2 linked regions of the Luteolibacter sp. Y139 genome follow. The protein of the gene in region 2 interacts with the protein of the main gene of each other region in a pairwise test. Links are inferred from orthologs where the notes say so. Each region holds a gene or a part of one and is shown on either strand. Other genes may lie near its edges.

The links.
Region 1: the proteins of cysK (region 2) and cysE interact in binary tests that used the Escherichia coli proteins (3 or more experiments, as listed by UniProt). The link is inferred for Luteolibacter sp. Y139 from one-to-one orthologs.

What each region holds. Positions count from the first base shown.
Region 1 is NZ_JBBUKT010000001.1:250,887-259,995, forward strand. What follows is about bases 3,690-6,675. They hold cysE (serine O-acetyltransferase), read right to left. Parts: upstream 5,620-6,675; coding sequence 4,759-5,619; downstream 3,690-4,758. Other genes in these bases: WKV53_RS01110 (hypothetical protein), read right to left, coding at 3,690-4,698; WKV53_RS01120 (RrF2 family transcriptional regulator), read left to right, coding at 5,618-6,031; WKV53_RS01125 (GNAT family N-acetyltransferase), read right to left, coding at 6,022-6,624; WKV53_RS01130 (S1C family serine protease), read right to left, coding at 6,666-6,675. Also shown: WKV53_RS01090 (hypothetical protein), read left to right, coding at 1-89; WKV53_RS01095 (hypothetical protein), read left to right, coding at 86-619; WKV53_RS01100 (DUF4407 domain-containing protein), read right to left, coding at 630-2,318; WKV53_RS01105 (hypothetical protein), read left to right, coding at 2,579-3,070; more of WKV53_RS01110, read right to left, coding at 3,688-3,689; more of WKV53_RS01130, read right to left, coding at 6,676-7,466; WKV53_RS01135 (hypothetical protein), read right to left, coding at 7,539-7,931; WKV53_RS01140 (sigma-70 family RNA polymerase sigma factor), read right to left, coding at 7,995-8,585; WKV53_RS01145 (hypothetical protein), read left to right, coding at 8,895-9,109.
Region 2 is NZ_JBBUKT010000006.1:33,035-41,916, reverse strand. The notes cover bases 2,846-5,604. They hold cysK (cysteine synthase A), read right to left. Parts: upstream 4,835-5,604; coding sequence 3,857-4,834; downstream 2,846-3,856. Other genes in these bases: WKV53_RS15765 (phosphoadenylyl-sulfate reductase), read right to left, coding at 5,345-5,604; WKV53_RS15770 (cupin domain-containing protein), read right to left, coding at 4,910-5,323; WKV53_RS15780 (ELWxxDGT repeat protein), read right to left, coding at 2,846-3,651. In the rest of the region: WKV53_RS15785 (proprotein convertase P-domain-containing protein), read right to left, coding at 1-163; more of WKV53_RS15780, read right to left, coding at 178-2,845; more of WKV53_RS15765, read right to left, coding at 5,605-6,079; WKV53_RS15760 (NADPH-dependent assimilatory sulfite reductase hemoprotein subunit), read right to left, coding at 6,206-7,927; WKV53_RS15755 (diflavin oxidoreductase), read right to left, coding at 7,973-8,882.

The sequences.
Region 1 (9,109 bases), on a different replicon or contig from region 2:
GCCAGCTCTTGAGCTCGCTGCCCACTCCCGAGCCTCCCCCACCGGTCGCCAAGGAAGTCATTTCACCCGAAAAGAAGAAGCCGCGATGAAACCAAGCCTCATCCCGATCGCCTGTAGCACCGCCCTCACCCTGATGGCCGGAGCCTCCGCTGCCCACTGGTGTTCCGTCCGTGACATGGTGAAGCTCGCCGGGGTCATGCCGATGCCCGCGCCGCAGTCACCTTCTATCAGGCCCCTTCCGGCACCACAGGACGACAGCAGGACCCGCCAGGCCGAGGCCTTGCTCGCTGAAGCGCGCAGCAGTGGCTGGAAGAAGCCGGCCGCCGATCTTCCTCATGCCCCGGCGAAAACTCCGTCCGCTGCCACCGGCGCCACCGGCGCCACCGGAGACCGCTTCGAACGCCTCCTCTCCGCGATGGAAGGAATGGTCGGCGAGAACCAGCGGATCCAGGAGGAAAACCGGCAGCTTCGTGACAACGTCGCCGATACCAATCGCAGCCTCATGGAACTCCAGTTCCGCGTGGACAGCTACGATGGCGAGTTCCGCCCCCTGAAGGTTCAGGAGGAGGCCACTCCCTATGACGATGGCAGCGCCGGGGTGCTACCACCGTTGGAGTGATTTACTCACGTCACGCGTGCTGGCCGGCGAAGAAGACTTCCATCCGGTGCTGCATGTCCTCGTAGAAGCGCTTCTTGATCGCTTCCAGGGCCGCGATCTTTTCGGGACCGGCATGGAATGCCTCGTCCTGCTCCAGCTTGATCTTCGCCGCGAAGGATTTCTCCATCTCGATCAATGAATCGAGAAACTCCTGGGCCGCACGGCTGTGCTCCACCCCATCGATGAGCGCGTTCTCCAGCCGCTTGTTGCGCGTCACCGCGATCAAATTGCCGGCGGCGAGCTTCTCCATGTAGCGCTGGTTGCTTTGGCGGAAGGCTCGGTGCTCCGAGTCATAGGCGATCTCGTCGCGGTCCAGCAGCGTGTCGTACGGACCCGGCTTGGTGAAGAACTTCACGATCAGCGGAATCGTGTCCACCAGCATGAATAGCAAGGTCAGCACGATGTAGGTGGCCAGCGCGAACTGCCCGCCCTCGCTCCCCGCCTTGAAAAGTCCATGCAGCGCCAGCGTCTGGGTCAGGATATCCTTCCGCGGCTCAGCCTGGATATCGGCAATGCGCTTCTGCTCTTCCGTCGAAATCGCAGCGAGTTCCGCCTGCGCCGCCTTGAACTCCAGGTTGCGCGTCTCGATCTGCTGGTCGAGTGCCGAGCGCACCGCGTTCTGCTGTTCCGTGAACGAGGAGGCCTGATCCTCCTCCACCCGTTGCTTGAGCGCCGCCACCCGGTTTGCCTCCGCCTTGTTAGCCGCAGCAATCTCGGCAAGCCGCGTCTCGAAGGTCGCAATCGCCCCCTTCTCCGCCTCCCGCACCTGCGTCTGCAGCTTCGCCTTCTCCGTCGACGCATGCTCCAGCAACGCACCAATCCGCTGCGCCTCCGTGCGGCGCGGCTCCAGTTGGTCCGCCCGGATCGACCGCGCCCGCGGTCCTTCCCCACGCATCCCCGAGCGCTGGCCATTCAACTCCCGCTCGAATTCCGCCTGCCAGAATCCCAACTCCTCCTGCAGCTTCGCATACTGCGGCGAAAGCTCGTCGGACTGCTTGTTCACGATATCCAGCCGGTCGCGGAAGGGCTTCGTCGCCTCCTCCGTCGCCGCCTTCAGCTCCGTCTGCTGCTCCGCCGTCAGTCCGGGAATCGCCGAGGCGGCATCCGTCTTCTCCTGAAGGATGAACTTCGCACTGTAGCTCAGCTTCCGCTCCTCTTGCAGCGCCGCGATCTTCTTCTCAAGCCCGTCCATCGTCTCGCGGACCTTGTCCTTGCCGATGGTAAACTTCGCCCGCTCCTGGCTGATTTCCGAGGAGCGCTTCTCCTCCACCACCGTCTGGATCGTATCCCGGAACAGCAGCAGCACCAGCGGGTGCGCAATCGTCAGCCCCATCAAAATCGCCACCAGCAACCGCAGCGAGAACTGCGACAACTTCCGCCACCACGAAAGGAACGGCCGGTAGCCCGCTAGCAGCGCCCGGTCGATCGTCATGATGATAAACGCCCACACCCCCGCCACCGGATAAATCACCCGCGGATCAGTGGTCAGCGTCGAAAGCGCATAAGAGCAGGCAATGAAAGCAAACGCGCACGGCACCAAAACCGTCGCCCCGAATGCCACATACTTCCGCTGCTCCCAATTCGGGCACTGTTCGAGAGTCTCCGTGCCAGCGCCGGACAGCCAGAAAAAGAGGCGCTTGAAAGGATTGGACCGGTTCATGGAATGAAAAATGGGATCAAAGCGTGGATTCCCCGAAAAGCGAGACCGCGATCCCGCATTGTTGGCGGAAACGCGGTTTCCCGCCCCGCTTTGTCACTGTTTCTAAAACAGGCCAGCCCTCCTCGACCAAATCGCGGTCCAGCCGGAAAAATGTTACAGCCAAGGGCTAAGGTTGGAAAATCCATGTACCACGATGACAAGGCTGGCCGCTCCCCGGGAATGGAAGCTGGCGAATTCATGGCAAGGGAACACCCTCACCCATGGTGAAACATTCCAGCAAGATCAGGAACTGGTGCGGGGTCAGCGGCATCGCCGCAGCGTCAGTGGCGGGATTGCTCGCCGGATGTGGGAATGCCCTTTACTCGGCGGCTCAGGTTCCCGGGCTCAAGCAGGTCAGCGACTCGATGAACGAGCGGGCCTTCGTCGAGTGGATGGAAAGCGATCCCGCGCCACAGGTCCGCACACGCGTGGCGCAGGGTGAGTATCGGCTACTCGGCTTGGCGATCTATGACAGGAAAGACTACTGGATTCCCGGCGTGACCCGCCGCGGGACGAAGGCCAAGTACGATGATTATGACGTGACCTGGCAGGGCATGGGTGGCCGGAACGAGAAGCACATCCCACTCGCGGAGTCCTACATGTCGCGCTTCAATGCGATGATGCTGGAGGAACGCAAGGGCGTGCCGCTGGATCTCTACGGCCGCGGGCCACGGCATGACGACTACTCGGGAGCTGTGAAAAAAGCTCGATAGCAGTGGGTGGGGTCAGTCCTTCCCGCACGTGAATTTTGGGATCCGCTAAGCCAACAGCCTCTTGGGCGAGCGACCGGGAGCACTCCAATAATTCCACTCTATAGGCATTCGGGAATAGTGGAGTGCAAAGTGCACGAACCCTTCATCCCAGCCGCTCATCGGGGATGGCCATCCGGTGCCACCACCCACCGAAAAATTCCGATATTCCGACCTCCTAGGTATATCGGAATATCGGAATCCGGCGGATTACCGCGAGGCACGGCTGCAGCAAGGCTCGGAACAATGGGCCCAACTGCGGCTGGAACTTCCTTTCCCCGGTTGCCACACCTCCAAAGCGTCCCCACAACTTCCACAGCCACCTTCTCGAGATCGAGACTCAACAAAAGCTCAACAAAACCGCCCCAAACGGGCAAAAAAGAAGCCCGACCGCTGTGCCTCAGGAAAAACCCAAAAACCTAAGGCTCAAGCGGTCGGGCCACCTGCCGGGAGTCACCTCCCTGACAAGACCTTTTGTGTTGGAGGAGTCATGCTCTCGCAATCGCCTCACATGAGTATTAACGTCACCGGCCGGATTTTTGTTTCAGCTTTTTCGAGAAATTTTCCGGCACCCCGGAATTCTAGCTCCGGTCCTTCCACTGGCGCACCCGCAGCTGGTCGATCGCTCCTTGGATCTTCTGCTTCGGGCCATTGCCTTGGCCCTGCGTGACGGTCCTCACCGTCTGGTATTCCTCCCTCAGCACCAGCGGGTGAAGCAGCGAGCACCAGATTTTTCCCGATTGGATCGTCAGTTCGCCCGTCTCGTTGCTACCATCCAGCGAGGTCTCATTCTTGATCGAAACATCTCCCTGCACGCCAAACCGGCCACAGGGATGCCCGTCCAGCGCCTCGGAAACCTCGTAGGTCAGCGTCACCTTGCCGCTCGCCCCGTTTTCAAACAGCAGCGCCAGCGAGTCCCCTTCCAAAACCAGCTTGTCGCCGGCTATCCAGCGCTTCGACGAGGAAAACCACTGCTTCCGCGGCACCAATCCGTACTGGACCAGCATCCCGGACAAATTCGGCAAAAGATCCTGCTCCAGCAGCTTCCGGTTGAATGCCACCGCGCCCTTGCGGGCCGGCAACTGCCAACCGTCACGGGTCTGCTCGAATTCCACCCGCGCGCCCACCATCTGCGACGGCTCGGCGGCCGGATCGCCTTGGGCAGAGGCCTTCGCCTTCTCCACCGCCTCCTTGGAATCAACCACCTTCCCGGCCTTCTCCACCGTCACCGAGAGATTCGTGCCGCTGCGCTCGAACAGGCCGATGAGCTCAAAGGCTCCATCCACGCTCACTTTTTCCGTCCCGAGCGCCGAAGTGGTGATCCTCCGTGTATTATGAAACGTCGTGCGCTGCGTTACCCGCACCTCAATGTCCGTCGGAAACGGCAGGTCGCGCCGGAAACGCACGCCTTCCGCCGCCGTGTCCACCTGGGCCACGAACGTCGACGCGACGTCCCCGCCCGGCGGCTTCGGAAGGCTGGAATCCTTGGCTCCCTCGATTTTATCCCGCGCCGCCTCGACCGCTTTCTTGGCCTTGTCGCACGAAGTCAGCCCTAGCGCGAGGAGCGGCAGGACAAACACTAAACATTTCATGAATTTCAGGTATCACGGATGATGGACCGTGACTACTCTTACCTTCCAACAACCTGAGACTTATCGCCCCCGGCAGCCGAGGCGCTGGTCCATTTCGAGGGCCGGCGCGTCTTCCTTGCTGACGCCCACCACCACAGCGGGCACTCCGGCGACGGTGGAATGCGGCGCCACGTCATTGAGCACCACACTGCCAGCTCCGACCTTGGCGCCCTCGCCGATCTCCACTCGTCCCAGGATCTTCGCCCCAGCGCCGAGCAGAACTCCGGAGCGTATGATCGGATGGCGGTCGCCGGATTCCTTGCCGGTGCCGCCCAGCGTCACCTCATGAAGAATGGAGACATTGTCCTCGATGATCGCGGTCTCTCCCACCACGAAGCTGGTGGCGTGGTCCAGCAGGATGCCGCAGCCGATCCGCGCCGCCGGATGGATGTCCACGGCGAAGACCTCACTGGCCAGGCTCTGGAAATACAAGGCCAGCTCCCTGCGCCCATGGTTCCACAAGTGATGGGAGACCCGGTAGGTCGAAATGGCCATGAAGCCCTTGAAGAAAAGCAACGGCTCCAGCGGCGAGGGGCACGCCGGATCCCGCTCGACAATCGCGCGCAGGTCCCGGGCGGCACTGTCCACCAGATGATCCTCACCGCGCAGAATTCCAGTCAGGAGAGGCGTGAGCTCCTCCTTGGTCATATCCTCACGCGCCAGCTTTCGGGCGAGTCGTACCCCGAGCGAGGCCCCGAGGCACGGTTGGCTCAGCACCACGTTCTGTAGCAAAGGCCGGAGTTCCGGCTCTTCACCGGCGACTCGCTCGGCTTCCTCGCGGACCCATTTCCAGATGCCGGAGGCATCGGAATCCTTCGACTGACAGAGTCGAACAGCCTTCGCGCTTTCGCCCTTCTCCTCCCTGTGCTGCTTTGCCTCCATGCGCATTTCCCAAAAGCTCGACTATGCGTGCCGCGCGATGGCCCAATTGGCCAAGCGTCACGACGGGCGAACGATTACACGGCTCGACGAGCTGGCGCAACGGGAAGCCGTGTCCGCCAACTTTCTTGTCCAAATCCTCAACGACCTGCGGCGGGCGGGATTGGTGGAAAGTCGACGCGGCAAGAGCGGCGGCTACCTGCTCGCGCGCAAACCGGACACCATCCTGCTCCGGGAAATCGTGGAAGCCGTGGAGCCCTCACTCCTGTCGTTTTCGACTCACACCGAGGGAGAAAGCGGCGTGGCAGTCCGCAAGGCGTGGGAAAAAGTCGCCCACGACCTGAAGGAACACTTGGAGCGGATCAGTCTGGTGCAGCTCGCAGAACGCTCCGAAGCCCCGATGTTTTATATCTGAACCGGCAGTTCCCGGGTCCGGAAAACGAGTTCGTTTCCGACCTCCTCTCCCGCCGAATCGACCTGCGGCCACGCGAAGTGGCAGCTCAGCTCGGGGCGGATGACGTAGCCGCGCCTGGCCCAGAAGGCATCATTCGAGCGGTAGCCGGGCGGCTTCAGCGGATGATCCTCCGGCCGCACCACCGCGCAGAAGCAGAACTTGGAAAAACCCAGCACCATCGCGTGCTGCTCACGGTGATCAAAGAACGCGTGCCCGATCCCCTTTCCTCGCCACACGGGATCAAGGACCGACTCTCCAAAATAAAACCACGGGGCCGGGTTAATCCCGGCCTTCTCAAACGGCGCGCGGAACGACTCATCCGCATCTAACAAAGGCAATCCCGTCGAAACCCCGACCACCTTCCCTTCCACCTCCGCCAACACGAAGACACTGCGCGGACAGGCGGCGTAGCCCTGAAGATAGTCCCGCTCGCTCTCTTCATCGCCCTCGTAGAGGTACGGAAATTCCCGGAACACCGAAATCCTAAGCCGCGCCGCATCCGGCAAATAAGGCAACACCTGCTCGCCCGCGAGGCGACGGACCGTGAATTCCATGCGCTGGTCTGGCAAAAGCCCGCCTGTCGGCCAAGCGTCAATCAATCGGCCCGATGCTCGATCGGCGTGACCGAGATCACCACTTCCTGATCGCCCCGCTTCAGCTTCACCGGCGTGGCCACTCCCGGACGAAGGAAAAAGAAGGCATTCACCGCGTCGGCATACTCTCCCAGATTCCGTTGGCCCACTTGAAGCAACACATCGCCCGTCTTCACCCCTGCCAAGGCCGATGGAGAACCTTCATGCACCCGGGTCACCTGCGGTGCCTTGGCATCCGGACGCAGGTTGAGCCCGATCCAGCCGCGGCTCACGTGACCGCCGCGCTGCACATCCTCCAACACCCGCTTCACCACTTCCGCGGGAATCGCGTAGCCACTTTGGGCACCCGTCGGCTGATAAGCCACGGCGACCACGTTGCCGTTGGAATCCAGCAGCGGCGTGCCCGGCCTGGGCACCCGGGCCGAATACTCCATCTTCAGCAACGAGAGCGGCAGGATCTTGCCTGAGACATTCTTCACCCAGCCACCCGATTTCCCCTCGACGCCGGTCGCCGCTTTGACAGTGGCACCCGCAGGCAAGGGCGCATCCGCCAGCAACGGCAAGGCGCGGCCCGGAGGACCACTGAGCCGGAAGACCACCAGCCGGGAGACCGGGTCCAGAATGACTTCAGCCGGTAGCAGGCGCTCGTCCGAGAACAGTCGCCCGCCCTCGGGACTCGTGCCCGATACCGCAACGCTCATCACGTGACGGCCATCTCCCACCGCGAAGGCTACCGACGTCACATCACCGGCAGGCGTCGGGAAAACCGCCGACCAACCCGCCTCAGCATGGGCTGGCGCCACACAGAAACACCACGCAACTCCGAGTGCCGGAAGGCACCGCAAGGGATAGAGACGCATCCGGAAAGATTTCCGTCAGAACTCTTGCTCGCCGGTGCGGCCTTTCGTCGAAGGACGCAGGTCCAAGGCGTCCAGCTGCTCGACCGCAGCCGGCTCGAGGGACCTGACCTCGTGATTGACCGGAGTGGTCGCGGTCGGAATCACTTCCTGACCCCGCGGGAACGTCATGACCAGAACGACGATGGTCGCATAGGCCAAACCACCGGCATAAGCCCACTTGGAGGCCCCGAGATCGGAAAACCATGCGGACGTCTTGCGCCACCAACCCGCCAAGCCCTTCTGCTGGGCTTCCTCCGCCCGCAGCCGCTGGTGAAACTCACGCAGGAAACCATCGAAATACCCATCCTCGGGGCGCTCATGGCGCTTGAGGGCAAGCAGGGTTCCGATTTCTTCAACGGTCGGCTTCACGGCGTTTGATGGTTAATAAATCTAAAATTTCTAGCTCGCCCGCAAGGAAAATTTTCAAATTCCTCACTCCCAGTAATCTTGCAGCTTTGACTGCAAGTGAAGGTGGGCATAGTGCAGCCGTGATCTAACCGTTCCCTCCGAAACCTTCAGGATGCGCGCGATCTCGGCATGTGGTATGCCCTGGATGTCGAACATGGTGACCACTGTTCTATGCGCTTCTGACAGGCTCAGCATGGCTTCGTTCAATCTTTTCTGAAGCTCGTGAAGCTTGCTCTGCTTCTCCGGATTGGCCAGGTGGCTGGCATCGACGAGAGCGGGATCATCCTGGAAGGAGGCATCCAGGTCATTCAGACTCATGCCGCTCCGGCGCTTGCGCTTCTTCAGGAAGTTCAGCGTCATGTTCACCGCGATCTGATAGATCCACGTGTAGAAGCTGGATTGACCGCGGAAGCGCGGCAGCGAGTGATAGGCCTTCGCGAAGATGTCCTGCAACAGGTCGTGGGTGTCCTCCTTGTGGGACGTCATGTTGTAAACTAGCCCGTACAGCTTTTCGCCATACTTGAGGATCAGGGCGTCGAACGCGCGGGTGTCGCCATTGCGGGCGCGCGCCACGAGGTCATCGTCCGGATCCGGCTGAAGGGAGTCATCCGGCATCTTGGGGTGTTCGGGGGGAAGGGGTGAGCGGCGGGAGGCTACACTTTGGAACGCCCGTGTAAAGCAAGCACCATGCCCCGGTGGAGGCGACTTGTCGGTCAACATGGCCGGACCGGGCGAGGTCGCCACGATGCGCGGATCATGGTTCCCCTGCCGCTCAATCAGCATCAATCGCTCCCCACGCGGGAGCAGGGGCTCATCCGCCCTCGGAAGGAACCCGTTACTCAATAGTTCCTGATTATTTTTCTCGCAGGCGAAATCAACGAGGAGTAGAAAAATCCTCGCTGTCCCGCATCCCGCCCACAGGCAATGCCACCCGCCACCGAGCACACCCACCACCTCAAGATCCGCAGCACCCAGCTTGAAATGAACCCCGGCGCTCCCGCCGGAGCCCGGCAGGGTGAAGATGTTGAAGGAAAGCTCCGAGCCGCCCAGGTGCAGCTCGAGCAGCTTCAGCAGCAGCGCGAGAGTCTTGAACGCGAGCGTCAGGAAGTCGAAACCCTCAACTCCCGCAAGCGCGAGTT
Region 2 (8,882 bases):
TGGTGATCGACTCGATATCGGATACCGAGACACGTGAGTCCGACACTCCGATCGCACTATTGTCCGGTATCACCGTACTGACCGAAAACACGTGTGACTCGACAATGGTTGCACCCGAAGCCATCAGGGGAACCACGGCAAGCGAGCAGATGAGAGCTTTCATGGGGAGAGTCAGGGTCATGGGGTAGTCAGGCGATAGAAGGCATTCGGCTTCGGCGGGTCGGCATCCACCCATTCTAGCTTGCCGGTGGCTCCTGCAGGCAAGGACGCGACGGTCACCCAGCTATTCATGTCCGTGGATCTTTCGATCGAATAGGTACGGCCAGGAATGCCGTGGAACGCCACTGAGACACCGCCGCCCGGAAGAACTTCGATCTTCGGAGGATTGGTGGTGGATATGCCGGAACCAACGGCCGGAGAAACAACTGTGACCACGCCGGCCACCGTGCCGCCCCGGGAATCGCTAATCACCACTTCGAACGTGTCGGATCCAGAAGAAGCGGCGACCGGAGTATAGACGAGACTTCCACCGTCCAGTGCGATGCTCCCTCCTCCTGCCGACGCAGGTCCTGCCGAGCGGATGGACAGTGCATCACCATCCACATCGGAAGCTTTGGAGAGAAGCTTCGCGACGGAAATTCGCGCGGGGCCGTTGGAAGCAGGGAACGAATAGCCTCCAAAAGCAGGAGCGGTATTTCCGTATCCCTTCAGTGCGACATCAAAGGGACTTTCGTCATGATCCTCGCTGGCAATCGATAGCCCCGCGCTCCGATTGCCCGGTGCGCCCGGAGTGAAATTGACGTAAATCATTGCGGACGCCCCAAGCTGCAGCGTCGTGGGCAAGGTCGCGGCATCGACTGCGAAATCGCCGGAGTTTGCCCCATTTGCAGAAGCACCCGCGACCTGAAGCGGCAGGCCGCCGTTATTGATAATGGTAAAAGCTCGCGGGCCGGAAGGGGCTCCCGTGAGAGGTGACCCGAGATCCACGTTTCCGCTTCCATCTGCCAATGGCATCCCATCAGGATTCCTCACTTCGATCTCACGCCCCTCGGGAATGGAATAAAGCTCGGTTCCGAATTCATTGCTGACGGCAGTGAAGAACAAACGCTTGCCGGTGAAGTAGAGGTTCGACGGCATCGAACTTCCAGAATCCCCAGTGAGATCCGCTGCTACAACGGTCCCCGCCGACGTGCCATCGCTGATCCACAACTCGTCTCCGGCAATCCCGTCATTGGCACGAAAGTAGACGTGACCGTCCACCGCCGTAATTCCCGAAATGTCTGAGCTGCTGCTCGCGCCCGGGCGAATATCCTTCACGAGCACGGTTCCCACGCCCGTTCCGTCACTTTTCCAGAGTTCCACGCCGTTGATACCATTGTTGGCGGTGAAAAAGACTGTATTCCCCGCTCCGGTGAGCAGACTCGGTGAAGAAGAGAAGCTGGGGAGATTGCTGCGAATATCCAAAACCATGCTCGTACCCGCGGCCGTACCATCGCTCTTCCATAGCTCGATTCCGTTGACCCCGTTGTCCGCACCGAAATAGAGAATGCCTCCCGCAGCGGCCATCTGGGTGATGCTCGAGCCACTGCTTCCGGGAAAAATGTCCTTCACCATCGAGGTACCCGCTGCTGTCCCATTGCTCCGCCAAAGCTCCTCACCGTGAACCCCGTCGTTGGCCACGTAGTAGAGCACGCCATTGATCGGAACGATCGCCGGAGAATCCGCCCCGCCGGACCCTGGGAAGCTATCTTTCACGACATACGTGCCAGCGGACGTCCCATCGCTCCGCCAGAGTTCGCGTCCGGTGACAGAATTATAGTTGAGGTAGTAGAGAATGCCTCCCACCGCTGTGAGCTGGCTCGGGAATGAATTCGTGCCTCCCGGCACCAGCTTTGTTCCTTCCTCCGTCCCGTCACTCTGCCAGAGATTCCCACCCGGCGTACGGTCGGGGTAAATGAAATACACCCAATCTCCCGCTTCCACGATTTTTCGAATGGGATGGTTATCCGCATCGTCAGGCAGATCCTTGATCATCCGGGTTCCGCCTGCCGTTCCGTCACTCGACCAGAGATCACTCCCTTTGGCTGCATCGTTTGTCGCAAAAAACAGCTGCTCCTTGAGGGTTGCCAGGGCCACCGGCGACGAAGAGGCCGGCCCCTCCAGCACGTCGGCAATCATGGACGCGCTGCTCCCCATCGTATCCGCTCTCCAAAGTTCGCGCCCGTGCACGCCGTCGTCGGCAGAGAAAGCCAGCCCACCGGCAAATTTCACTAGATCTGCCGGCGAAGCACTGCCCGTTGGCTGGAGGATATCCTTGACCATCACGGTGCCTTCGAGGGTTCCGTCGCTACGCCAGAGTTCACCACCGGCTGTGTCATCATAGCCGCGAAAGTAAAACACATTCCCTATGGTCGCCTGCGCGCTGATCACATACTGGAATTTGATCTTCATGAAGAGGTTGGTCCCCTCTTCGGTGCCATCGCTGCGCCACATCCACGAATTGATCGTCCCCTCCTCTCTCGCCCAAAATACCAACGAGTTTCCGAGGACGTTCAAGTTGAAGGGATAAGAGCCCGCGGAACCCGGTACGATATCCTTCACCACTTTGGTGCCATCGGCACTGCCATCACTCTTCCAGAGTTCGAGACCTGTCGCCGCGCTATCGGCTACGAAGTAAATATCATTGCCCAAAGGCGTCAGTTGCTCAGGCGGAAAGTAGGAGGTGCCCGTGGGCTCGAAATGTTTCACCGAGACGGTACCGGCGACAGTTCCATCCGACTTCCACAAATCGTCCGTCACGACGAAGAACAAGCTGTTCCCGGTAACCACCAGATGCCGGACGCCGTTGATGTCACCTGCCTTGACCGGGGTTGTTCCCGCCGAAGTTCCGTTGCTTCGCCACAAACCGCTGAAACCCGTCGCGTCCCGAGCTGTGAAATACAAGGCACCGCCGAAAGCCACCAGCTGATCAGGAGACGAACCATTGCCGGTACCTGTATTGATATCCTTGACCAAGGCCGTGCTGGAACCACCTCCCACCTTGTACAATTCCCTCCCGAGGGAGCCCGTGGTGGCGGTGAAATAGAGCGTGTTTCCCACGACGCAAAATCCGCTGGGACTGGAACTACCGCTGCTGTCGATATTCCGATCCAGGACGGTGCCCGCAGAAGTACCGTCCGATCGCCACAGCTCGGTGTCATTATTACTTTGTGCGGCGAAATAGGCGAGGTTGCCCAGTGCCGTGATCCCCGTCGGCCTCAAGCCAAGGCCGTTCACGTTCCTCACACGCACGGTCCCGGCAGCAGTCCCGTCGCTCTTCCACAGGTCATAGCCATTCACCCCGTTGCTTGCAGAAAACATCAGCATGCCATTCACCGCCGTCAGGAAGTTCGGGGATGAACTCTCCGCCCCGGGGTTGATGTCCTTTACCAGGACGGTACCCGCCTCCGTTCCATCGGTTTTCCAGAGCTCCTCGCCATGGGTGAGATCGGTCGCGATGAAGTACAAGGTGTTTCCGACCGCACAATGTTTGTCGGGGGATGAGTGGGAAGTCGGCGTCGAGGAATAAATATCCTCCACGAGCTCTGGAGCCACAGTGGCGCCCGAAACGGACAAGACACAGGCGAACCATAACAGACACACGGATTTCATGACGCTCTTCGGGGGATGGGAACAAGTTCCCGGAAATTCAACAAACCTCTTGAGCCTGATAGGTTAAACCTCGGCCAAATGAAGGGAAGAGAAATCGCGCGGGATCCAAGGACACCCATCAGGGTATCGACAATCGCATCGACAAAGAAAAACGCCCCATCCTCACGGACGGGGCGTTTAATAAACTCGATCTTACCGAGACGGCTTAAATCTCCGCCACCGGCAGGTTCGCGACTTCCTCGCGGATCTTCTCGGCGAGCAGAGTCGAGAGGTAGCGCTCGGTGGACGAGGCCCCGATCGTCACGATGCGCTTGCCTGCGTATTCCGGACGCTTGGCAAGCTGGATGGCCGCCCAGACATTACCACCGGTCGAAATACCTGCCGGGATGCCTTCTTCGGTGTTGAGCGCTTGGGCAGTGGCGAAGGCATCTTCGTTGGTGACCTGGATCACGTCATCGACGATGTCGACGTTGAGGTTCTTCGGAATGAAACCGGCACCAATGCCTTGGATCATGTGCGGGCCGGGCTTGATCTCCTCGCCATTGCGGAACTGGGTGATGACCGGGCTGGCCACCGGCTCCACGGCGTAGGTCTTCATCGCGGTGCGGCCCTTGATGACTTCGGAGACACCGGTGATGGTGCCACCCGTGCCGATACCAGCCACGAAGGCGTCGATCTTGCCATCGGTGTCACGCCAGATTTCCTCGGCGGTCGTCTCACGGTGGACCTGCGGGTTCGCCGGATTGTCGAACTGGCCGGGGCCGAAGGAACCGGGGTTCTCTTCAAGGAGCTGCTTGGCCTTGGCGATGGCACCACCCATGCCGCGGGCACGCGGCGTGAGCACGATCTCGGCACCGAGCAAACGCAGCAGCACGCGGCGCTCGATCGACATGCTTTCCGGCATGGTCAGGATGCAGCGATAGCCCTTGGCACGGGCGACGAAGGCGAGCGCGATACCGGTGTTACCGGAAGTCGGCTCGATGATCAGGCCACCGGGCTTGAGCGAGCCATCCTTCTCGGCGGTTTCGATCATAGCCTTGCCGATACGGTCCTTCACGCTGAAGAGCGGGTTGAAGAACTCGGCCTTGAGCAGCACCTCGGCGTTCAGGCCTTTGGTGAGTTTGTTCAGGCGGATAAGCGGGGTGTTGCCAACGGTGGCAACCATGGAGTCTGCGATGGGCATAGCTTTATGGGGCGGGATGTTGGATAAGAGATTGAGCGGAGGAGGCCGTGGAAGGCCATGGAAAAACGGGTCAATTTACGTCACCAAAGACGGCACCGAGAAACCCTGCGGAGTCTCCCCGACGAAGTAGACGTCCCGGTCGGGCCGCGATCCCGGGGTGTGAACGTCCAGCATGACGAGGACCTCGTCACCGGTGATAAAGGCGTGAGTGGTCCCGGGTGGCAGGCGCAGGAAATCACCGGCGCGAAGCGTGTATTCCACGCCATCCAGCACCGCGACCCCGCTCCCGGCCAGGACCAGATACAACTCCTCCGCCAACTTGTGATAGCTGGTGGCCGTGCGTTGGTTCGGTTCGATGCGGACCCGATAGGCGGTCGCCGCACCTTCGTCGGCGACCGGGATCAGTGTCTCGATCTCATACGGACCGAGACGCGCCTTATCAGCGCCCTCACCCTCCCTGACATGCAGCACTTGGAGTGACGATGCCATGACGTGCGCGACGATGAATGGTTAGATCTGGAAATCCGAGTTGCCGGAGTCCAGGTGGAGACCGCACTCGTATTTCTCGCCGTTGAAGCGGGTCTCTTCAGCCGAGAGCCCGTCGACAGCTGGCACTGTGCTATGCCAGTCACCCATGGTGACATAGCCTTCCGCCTCCAGCGGATGACGCGGCAGATTGTTCTGGTGCATGAAGACCGAAACCTGCGCATCCGCCCAATCGAGGATCGGATACACCTTCAGCGTCTTCTTCTGCTGCTCGGCGAAGGCACGCTCGGCACGGGTGCTCGAGTGGCTGCGGCGAACACCACTGATCCAGACATCGGCGCCGAGTTCCTTCAGCGCACGGTCCATCGGCTCCACCTTGGTGAAGATGCCGTACTTATCCATGCCTTCCTTCCCCTGCTCCCACAGCTTCCCGTAAAGGGCCTCCATGCGGGCGGCGGAGTGGGTCGGCTGATAGACGCGGAGGTCGGTGCCGAGCAGCTTGGTCAGCTCGTCGGCATAGCGATAGGTCTCCGGGAAGTGGTAATTGGTATCGATGAACACGACCGGGATCTCCGGCGCGTTGTCAGCGATGAGCTTGAGCATGACCGCCGCCTGCAAGCCGAAGCTGGTCGAGGCGACCAGCCGCTTGCCGTAGCGCTCGTGCAAAAGCTTGAGCCGGTCGCCAGCCTTCAGGCGGGCGAGTTCTTCCGAAAGCGTCTCGGCTTCGGAAGGAGTGGCGATGCGAGTGATAGTGGACATTTTGTTAAACCGCGATGAACGCGAGGGAATGAGTTGCTATTTTAAAAACGGAAACACGGAGCGGTGAGGTCGGCCTAAGGCCGACACCGCTGGTATCCGGTTTCACATTCCCTGTTCATGGTCGGTTCAGTTCTTGAGCGCCTCTTCCTTGATGTTCTTGTGGAAGTCGCCGCCCTGCTTGGTCTCTGCAACGATGCCGGCGCGGATGACGAAGTCACCGAAGTGCTCGCCCTTTTCCCGCTCCTTCGCGTAGCGCTGGAAGATCGGAGCCAGCAGGCCGCGGATCTCGTTCGCATGGATGTCCTGGCGATAGAGCTTGCTGAGCCGCTGGCCAGCGTGACCACCACCGAGGTAGAGATTGTAGCGATCCGGTCCGCGACCGACGAAGCCGATCTCGGAGATGAACGGACGGCCGCAACCGTTCGGGCAACCCGTCATGCGGATCGTGATCGAGTCGTGGCGGAGGCCGGCATTTTCCAGTTCCTCTTCCAGTTCGGTCACCACTTCCGGCAGATAGCGCTCGGCTTCCGCGAGCGCCAGGCCGCAAGTCGGCAGGGCGACGCAAGCGATCGAGGCGAGGCGCAGCGCACTGCGCTCGTGGCTATGATGCATGCCATACTTCTCCAGCAGCGCCTCGATCTCGGAGCGCTTCTTGGCGGAAATATTCGCGATCATCAGGTTCTGGTTCGCAGTCAGGCGGAAGTCGCCGTCATGGATCTTTGCGATCTCCAGCAAACCGGTGCGCATCGGGTAAGCCGGCGTGTCGAGCACACGGCCACCTTCGACGAAGAGCGTGTAGTGGAAGTTCCCCTTCTCGTCTTCGACCCAGCCGAAGCGGTCGCCATTGTCCGTGAACTTGTAATCACGCACCGGACCGAGTTCGTAGCCGAGATACTCGTTGAGCTTGGCAAGGATCCACTCCGGGCCGTGGTCATCCACGGTGTACTTGAAGCGCGAGTGCTTGCGATCCGTGCGATCGCCGAAGTCGCGCTGCACCAGCACCACCTTCTCGGCCACGTCCACGACCTGCTCCGCCGTGCAGTAGCCGATCACGTCGGCAATGCGCGGATAAGTAGCCTCGTTGCCGTGGGTCGAACCCATGCCACCACCAACGGCGACATTGTAGCCGACGACCTTGTCGTTCTCGACGATCGCGATGAACGAAAGGCAGTTCGCGAAGATGTCCACGTCGTTGCTTGGCGGCACGGCGATGGTGATCTTGAACTTCCGCGGCAGGTAGGTCTTGCCGTAGATCGGCTCCTGTTCTTCCTGCTCGGAGGTTTCGATCTTCTCACCATCCAGCCAGATCTCGTGATAGGCACGGGTCGCCGGCGTGAGGTGTGCGGAAATGTCCTGTGCCGCCTTCAGCACATCGGCATGCACCGACGAGAGATACGGATTCGGATTGCACATCACGTTGCGGTTCACGTCGCCGCAAGCCGCGACGGTATCCATCGCCGCCTGGTTGATCTCCTTGATCGTGCGCTTCAGGTTCGTCTTGATGATGCCGTGGAACTGGAAGGCTTGGCGCGTCGTCAGCTTGATCGTGCCATTGGCAAACTGCGTCGCGAGGCGGTCCGTCTCGATCCACTGGTGCGGGGTGGCCACGCCACCCGGCACGCGGATGCGGATCATGAAGGAGTAGGCCTTCTCAAGGCGGTGCTTGCGACGGTCATTACGGGTGTCGCGATCGTCCTGCTGATAGGTGCCGTGGAACTTCAGCAACTGCTGGTCATCCTCCGACATCGAGCCGGTGGACTGGTCGGCGAGACCTTCCTGAATGGTGCCGCGCAGGTAGTTCGAGCGCGTCTTGATGCCTTCGTTGGCGGAGAGTTTCTTTTCGCTCATGGCGTCTGAAAAATTGGAACTTGGAACTGCTGACTCGATGCTTGGTCAGTACACGTCGCGCTGGTAGCGCTTGGACTTCTTGAGGTCCTCGATGTAAGCCTCGGCGACTTCGCGGGAGAAGCCACCCTCTTTCTCGACGACGGCGATCAAGGCCTCGTGGACATCGCTGGCCATGCGCGAGGCATCGCCGCAGACGTAGAAGTGCGCGCCTTCCTGGAGCCAACCGTAGAGCTCCTTCGCGCGGTCCAGCATCCGATGCTGCACATAGACCTTCTCCGGTTGGTCGCGGGAGAAGGCGACGTCGAGCTTGGTCAGGTTCCCCTCCTTGAGGTGATCCTGCCACTCGGTCTGATAGAGGAAGTCATACGTGTAGCGCTGGTCGCCGAAGAACAGCCAGTTCTTGCCCGGCTTGCCAGTCGCAGCGCGTTGCTCGACGAAGGCGCGGAACGGAGCCACCCCCGTGCCCGGCCCCACCATGATTACTGGCGTATCGGCCGATGCAGGCAGGCGGAAGTTCTTGTTCTGGTGCGTGTAGACCGGAACCTTGCCGCCCTTCTCAATCAGGTCAGCGAGATAGGTCGAAGCCACACCCTTGCGAGGCAGACCATGAGCCTGATAGCGCACCGAAGCCACCGTCAGGTGAACCTCACCCGGATGAGCCAGCGGGCTGGAAGCGATCGAGTAAAGCCGCGGCGGCAGCTTGCGGAAAATGCTCACCAGCTCCGTGGCACCGACACCACTGGAAGCGAAGTCGGCGATCGCGTCAGCGATCCAGCGACCCCATTGGTAATCCTTGAGCTGATCCTTCGCGTCATCGGCAAGCAAGGCAGCCAGCTTGTCCGAACCGGAGATCGCCTGAAGCTTGGTCAGCACCGCACGCGACAGCGCCGTGATATCGAAGTCCTCACGCAGCGCATCGGCCAAAACCTTCTGCCCCACGCCCTTCACTTCCACG